Linked DNA regions of Actinoplanes lobatus. The protein of the gene in region 2 interacts with the protein of the main gene of each other region in a pairwise test. Links are inferred from orthologs where the notes say so. Each region holds a gene or a part of one and is shown on either strand. Other genes may lie near its edges.

Region 1 (3,222 bases), 1.1 Mb from region 2 along the record:
GGAGTGGTCCCAGACCGGCTACGGCCCAGGTGCCACCTACTACAACCCGTATGAGCGCCGGCTCACCCCGGCAACGGTCAACGACATCAGGCGGCGATGGGACATCCCCACGCACGCCGCCCCGGAATGCGAGGTCGGCCGGGAACCGCTCGCCGGGGGCGATCTCCTCTACACCAGCGATCCGGGCGGCGTCGGGGCGTACGACCCGGCCACCGGGAAACGCCGCTGGCACGCCGACCTGCACGGCCGGGGTGTCACGCGGCTGGCCATGTCGGACGGGATCCTGGCCGTTCTCAGCTACGCCTGCACCAGCACGCGCAACTTCCTGACCACCTATCGCGCCTCGACCGGTTCCCGGCTCTGGGAGCTTCCCCTCGGCGCTCCCAGCCAGGACATGGTCATCGACCAGGGTGTGGTCGTGGTGGACGTCCGGCCGGATTTCGGCGCCTCCACCATCGCGCACCGGCTGGCCACCGGCGCCCGTCTGTGGAGACTGGGCGGGACCCGGGCCGACGGGCTGCTCTCGGCCGGCGGACGGCTGCTGCTGCGGCAGGAGGGCGCGGGCTCCCGAGCCGTCCTGATCACCACCGGCGCGACGCTCTGGGAGACCAAGGAGAACTGGTACGCCGTGGGCAGCGACCCGGCCGGCTCCCGGTTCTACGTCTCGAGCAGCAACGTCGGCCTGACCGCGGTCGACGCCGCCAACGGCCGGACGATCTGGGAGTCGACCTGGCATCCGTCCGCGGTGACCGCCGATGACAAGCAGCTCTACTTCCCGGAGAACCACAGCATCTACTGCTTGGACGCCGGCAACGGCCGGAAGCTCTGGTCGGTGCCTCTGGAGGACGGGGCCGGGCAGCCGGTCCGGGCCGGCGCGCTGCTCTACAGCCCGGCCGGCATCGGCGCGGCGCTGTCGATCGTCGAGGCGGAGACCGGTAAGCCGCGCAAGGGCGGCATGCCGAGCGACGAGAGCCACCCGCCGGTCGTCGCAGACGGCCGCCTATTCCTCACGGACGGCAACCGTCTGCGCGCCTACTTCTAGCCGGACTCAGCCCTGGGATCGGCGGCGGCTCACCTCGGCGAGGGTCACGGCCGCCGCCACGCTGGCGTTGAGCGACTCCACGTCGGAGGCCATCGGGATGCTCACCCGCAGGTCACAGGTCTCGCCGACGAGGCGGGACAGGCCGCGGCCCTCGGAGCCGACCACCACGAGCAGCGGCCCGACCGCGGCCTCCAACTGGTAGAGGTCGGTCTCGCCGTCGGCGTCCAGCCCGATGACGGTGAAGCCGGCCTTCTGCGCCGACTTGATCGCCCGGGTCAGGTTGACCACCTGCGACACCGGCACCCGTGCCGCCGCCCCGGCGCTGGTGCGCCAGGCGGTCGCGGTGATGCCGGCGGCCCGCCGCTCGGTCATGAAGACGCCGTGGCCACCGAAGGCGGCCACCGACCGGATCACGGCGCCCAGGTTGCGCGGGTCGGTGATGCCGTCCAGGGCCACCAGCAGCGGGGCGGTCTGCTCCAGCGCCGCGTTGACCAGGTCCTCGAAGTCCTCGTACGCGAACGGCGGCACCTGGAGCCCGACGCCCTGGTGCAGCACCCCGCCGGTCATCCGGTCCAGCTCGTTGCGGCTGATCTCCAGGATCGGGATGCCCCGGTCACCGGAGGTCCGGACGATCTCGGTGACCCGCTCGTCGATGTCGATGCCCTGCGCCACGTACAGCGCGGTGGCGGGCACCAGGGCCCGCAGCGCCTCGACCACCGGGTTGCGGCCGAGCAGCAGCTCGGGACCTTCCTTGGTCGGGTTGGAGCGGCGCCCCGGGGCGATCCGCGGCCCCCGCGGACCGCCGCCACGCACGCCGCCGCGGGACGACTGGGTCCGGGTGATCCCGGTCGCCCGGCCACCGCCGCGACCCCAGGTGGTGTCCTTGGTGCCGGGCATGCCGACCTTGGGCGCACGGCCCTCGGCGGCCGCTGCCCGGCGCTCCTTGTCCTGCTTACGGGCGGTCTTCTCGGGCAGCTTCTCGGTGCCCGAGTAGCCCTTGTGCCAGGGGCGCTCGTCGGCCGGCAGGGTCTTGCCCCGGCCCTTGAGCCCGGCGCGGTTCTTGCCGCCGGACCCCATGCTCGCCCCCTTCTTCGAGGTGGAGCGCTTGCTCGCATTGAACGAATTGCCGGCCATCAGTGCTGTTCTCCTACCGTCCAGCGCGGCCCGGTCGGAGTGTCCTCCACCTGAATACCCGCGTTCTTGAGCTGGTCCCGCACCGAATCGGCGGCAGCCCAGTCCTTACGTGCGCGGGCCTGGGCCCGCTGTTCCAATGCCAGGGCGACCAGGGAGTCGACCACCGGCTTGAGATCGTTGCCGCCCTCGCCGCCACTCCAGGCGCCGTCGAACGGGTCGAGGCCGAGCACCCCGAGCATGGCCCGGACCGCGGTCAGCGCGCCGCGAATGGCCGGCTCGTCACCGGCGGCCAGGGCGGTGTTGCCCTCCCGGATGGTGTCGTGCACGACCGCGAGCGCCGCCGACGTGTTCAGGTCGTCGTTCATCGCGTCGGCGAAGGCCGGCGGCACCGCCTTGGGCCGCCCGTTGCCGACCACCTCGGCCGCGCGCTGCACGAAGCCCTCGATCCGCCGGTAGGCGACCGCGGCCTCCCGCAGCGCCTCGTCGGAGTAGTCGATCCGCGAGCGGTAGTGCGGGCTGCCCAGGTAGTAGCGCAGCTCGACCGGGCGGATGCCGGCCTCGGCCACCGAGGTCAGGTCGATCACGTTGCCCAGCGACTTGCTCATCTTGGAGTCGCCGAGGTTGAGCAGCGCGTGGTGCACCCAGTAGCGGGCGAAGCCGAGACCGGCCGCCTTGGACTGGGCCACCTCGTTCTCGTGGTGCGGGAAGGTGAGGTCGAGACCGCCGCCGTGGATGTCGAACTCGTCGCCGAGGTAGCGCTGGGCCATGGCCGAGCACTCGATGTGCCAGCCGGGCCGGCCGCGGCCCCAGGGCGACGGCCAGTACGCGTCCTGCGGCTCGTCCGCCTTCACGCCCTTCCACAGGGCGAAGTCACGGTGGTCGCGCTTGTCGCGCACCGGGGCGTCGCCGGCGTCGCGCATGTCGTCCGGCCGCTGACCGGAGAGTGCGCCGTACTCACGGTAGGAGAGCACGTCGAAGTAGACGTCGGCGCAGTCGCCACCGCCCGGGTAGGCGTGCCCACGCTCGATCAGTGTCGCGATCAGATC
Region 2 (3,222 bases):
ACCTGGCCGGCCACCGGAAGGTCGGCGCTCATCAGGTGAGCACCGCCTTGCGGGCGCTCGGCTCCACCGCGTCCGGCCGGCGCAGGTAGAGCGGCGTCAGCGCCTCGCCCGGCGCGCCCGCCCGGATCCGCTCGGCCGCGAGCGCGACCAGCGCCGCCCCCGGCGGGTAGAGCAGGTGCTCCTCGACCGGCACGCCGAACACGTCCCCGTACTTCAGGGCGCCCTCACCGGCCGCCCGGTCGACCAGCCCGGCCATCGACGTGCCGCCGCCCGCCTCCTCGGCGCCGACCAGCACCCCGGCCGGCAGCGAGCCACCGGTGGCGCCGTGCACCAGGGCGGCCACGTCGGCCGGCTTGGCCACCTCCGGCCCGGTCACCCGCTCACCGTCCGCGTACGTCGCGAAATACACCTCGCGGCGCCGGGCGTCGGTGGCGATCAGCACCCGGCCGGGTCCGGCCGAGCGCCCCAGGGCGTCCAGCGAGCACACCGCGTACGTCGGGATGCCCAGCGCCTGCCCCATGCTCGCCGCCGTGGCCAGCCCGACGCGCAGCCCGGTGAAGGGCCCCGGCCCGACACCGGCCACGATCGCGGTGACATCCCGCGGCCGGAGCCCGGCGTCGGCGAGCACGGCGGCGATCTCCGGGGCGAGCCGCTCCCCGTGGGCGCGCGGATCGACGGTGCGCCGCTCCGCCACCCCGGTCAGACCGTCCACGGTCACCTCGACGAGCGCGGCCGTCGAGGCGGGGGTTGCGGTGTCCAGAGCCAGTACCAGCACAGGGTGACCCTAGACGGTGGCCCGCGGGTCCCAGTCGATGACCGGCCGTCCGCCGTCGGCCAGCGCCTTGTTGGCCGCGCTGAACGGACGGCTGCCGAGGAACCCGACCCGGTTCAGCGGGCTCGGGTGGCCGGCTTCCAGGATCGCGTGCACCGGGTTGGTGACCAGCGCCGCCTTCTTCTTCGCATAGCTGCCCCAGAGCATGAAGATGATCCGCTCGTCACGCTCGTCGAGGGCCTTGATGGTGGCGTCGGTGAACGCCTCCCAGCCCTTGTTGCCGTGCGATCCGGCCTTGCCCGCCCGGACCGTCAGAACCGCGTTGAGCAGCAGCACACCCTGCCGGGCCCACCCGGTCAGGTCGCCGCCCGCCGGCTTGGGCACGTTGAGGTCCTCGTTGAGCTCCTTGAAGATGTTGCTCAGCGACGGCGGCCGGCGGACCCCGTCACGCACGCTGAAGCTGAGACCGTGCGCCTGCCCGGGCCCGTGGTAGGGATCCTGGCCCAGGATCAGCACCCGGGTCTGCTCCGGGGGACACAGCCGGTACGCCGCGAACAGGTCCTCCACCGGTGGGTAGACGGTCTGCGTCGCATACTCCTCCGCCACCCACTGCCCCAGAGCGGTGGTCGCGGCGTCGTCGAGGTGGGGGGTCAGCTCGGCACGCCACTCGGCGGGCAGCAGCTCGGTCAGGTTCACATGCTCTCCAGTCGGTGTGCCCAGTCGCCGCCGTGCGGCGACAACTCGACAATGCGGGTGTCGTCGTCCATCCGGTCCAGACGGACCTGCAGGTATTCGTCGTTGAGCTGTTCCACCAGGCCGACGCCCCACTCGACGACGGTCACCGCGTCGTCGGCCGAGGCGTCCAGGTCGAGGTCGTCGATCTCGGCGCGCGGGTCCGGCCGGTCGCCCAGCCGGTACGCGTCGGCGTGCACCAGCGGCACCGGGCCACGATGCACCCGCGCGATCACGAACGTCGGCGAGGTGATCGGCCCCTCCACGCCCAGGCCGGCGCCGATCCCCTGGGCCAGGGCCGTCTTACCGGCGCCCAGCGGGCCGGTAAGCAGCACCAGGTCACCGGGCCGCAGCAGGCCGGCCAGCCGCCGCCCGAACGCACGGGTGTCGTCGACCGTCTTCAGCTTCACGTGAGTTTCTCCAGGAACGGGATCAGCGCGGCGTTGACCTGGTCGGCCTTCTCCAGCATCACCACATGGCCGCTGTTCTCGATGGTGAGCAGCTCGGCCTCGGGCAGGTTCTCGATGATCTCCTCGGAGTGGGTGACCGGGGTCAGATAGTCCCGGTCCCCCACCACGACCAGCACCGGGACGCCGCGCAACGCGGACAGCGCCGGGATCCGGTTGTGCGTGTAGAGAGTCTGCAGGTATTTGGTGAGCGTCTCCACCGACGTCTTCGAATTCATGCTCTCGACGAAGGTGACCAGCGACGGGCTGGGCCTGGTCTCACCGAACCCGTACCGCCGGGTGAGCAGCCAGGCCAGGTCGGAGGAGGCCACCCTGGCCCGGTCGATGGTGCCGCCGCCGAGCTGGGCCGCCTTGTCCCACAGCGGGAAGAACGGGGCGCTGACCCGGGCCACCACGTTGGTGATGCCGAGCTTGGCCTTGTCGAACAGGCCGGCCGAGGTGGAGATCAGCACCACGCCGGTGACCCGGTTGCCGAACCAGGCCGGGAACTGCTCGGCGAACGCCATGATGGTCATCCCGCCCATCGAGTGGCCGACCAGGATGATCTGCCCCTCGGGCACGGTCGCCTCCAGCACCGCGGCCAGCGAGCGCCCCAGGGCGGCCAGATCGTACGTCCCCGATTTGAGTTTGCTGGACCGGCCGTGGCCGGGCTGGTCGTAGAAGACCAGCCGGTGCGTGCCGCGCACGGCCAGCTCCTTGCGCTGGAAGTAGAAGGTGCCCATGTCCAGCGCGAACCCGTGGACGAAGACGATCGTCGGCTCGGTCCTCGCGCCCGCCGGCTCGATGATCTCCACGTGCAGGTCGGTGCCGTCGGCCGCGGTGACCGTCAGTGACCGGTCGTGCGGCTGGTCACCGAACGGCTCGTCGACATAGGGGTCGCCGGGCGCGTTGACCGACCGCCGCACCAGCGCCCGCTCCACAGCGAAGGCCGTGGCCAGACCGGCCGCGGCCACACCGACCGCGGCCCCGAATATGCCCGCCCGTTTGGCGACCTTCGACCGCTTCACGGAGCGACCTCCCCGTCGTAGTGCCGTGGGATCCGGCTGCTGCCGAACCGGGTGACGATCTCGTAGTTGATCGTGCCGGTCGCGGCGGCCCAGTCGTCGGCCGTCGGCTCGCCGTCGTCGCCCGGCCCGAACAGGACCGCCACGTCACCGGCGGCCACCGGCTCATCGCCCACGTCCACCACCACCTGATCCATGCAGACCCGCCCGGCGATCCGTGCTGTGACGCCGCCCACCCGGACCGGGC

The links. The genes of interacting proteins can lie anywhere in the genome.
Region 1: the proteins of tsaE (region 2) and rlmB interact in binary tests that used the Escherichia coli proteins (3 or more experiments, as listed by UniProt). The link is inferred for Actinoplanes lobatus from one-to-one orthologs.

The regions. Positions count from the first base shown.
Region 1 is NZ_JACHNC010000001.1:1,790,678-1,793,899, forward strand. The notes cover bases 113-3,112. They hold rlmB (23S rRNA (guanosine(2251)-2'-O)-methyltransferase RlmB), read right to left. Parts: upstream 2,177-3,112; coding sequence 1,049-2,176; downstream 113-1,048. Other genes in these bases: BJ964_RS08075 (PQQ-like beta-propeller repeat protein), read left to right, coding at 113-1,042; cysS (cysteine--tRNA ligase), read right to left, coding at 2,176-3,112. Outside these bases: more of BJ964_RS08075, read left to right, coding at 1-112; more of cysS, read right to left, coding at 3,113-3,222. UniProt on the Escherichia coli protein: Specifically methylates the ribose of guanosine 2251 in 23S rRNA.
Region 2 is NZ_JACHNC010000001.1:2,921,692-2,924,913, reverse strand. Bases 190-3,189 are described here. They hold tsaE (tRNA (adenosine(37)-N6)-threonylcarbamoyltransferase complex ATPase subunit type 1 TsaE), read right to left. Parts: upstream 1,915-3,189; coding sequence 1,465-1,914; downstream 190-1,464. Other genes in these bases: alr (alanine racemase), read right to left, coding at 2,975-3,189; BJ964_RS13560 (alpha/beta fold hydrolase), read right to left, coding at 1,911-2,978; ung (uracil-DNA glycosylase), read right to left, coding at 785-1,468; tsaB (tRNA (adenosine(37)-N6)-threonylcarbamoyltransferase complex dimerization subunit type 1 TsaB), read right to left, coding at 190-775. Also shown: rimI (ribosomal protein S18-alanine N-acetyltransferase), read right to left, coding at 1-32; more of tsaB, read right to left, coding at 32-189; more of alr, read right to left, coding at 3,190-3,222. UniProt on the Escherichia coli protein: Required for the formation of a threonylcarbamoyl group on adenosine at position 37 (t(6)A37) in tRNAs that read codons beginning with adenine.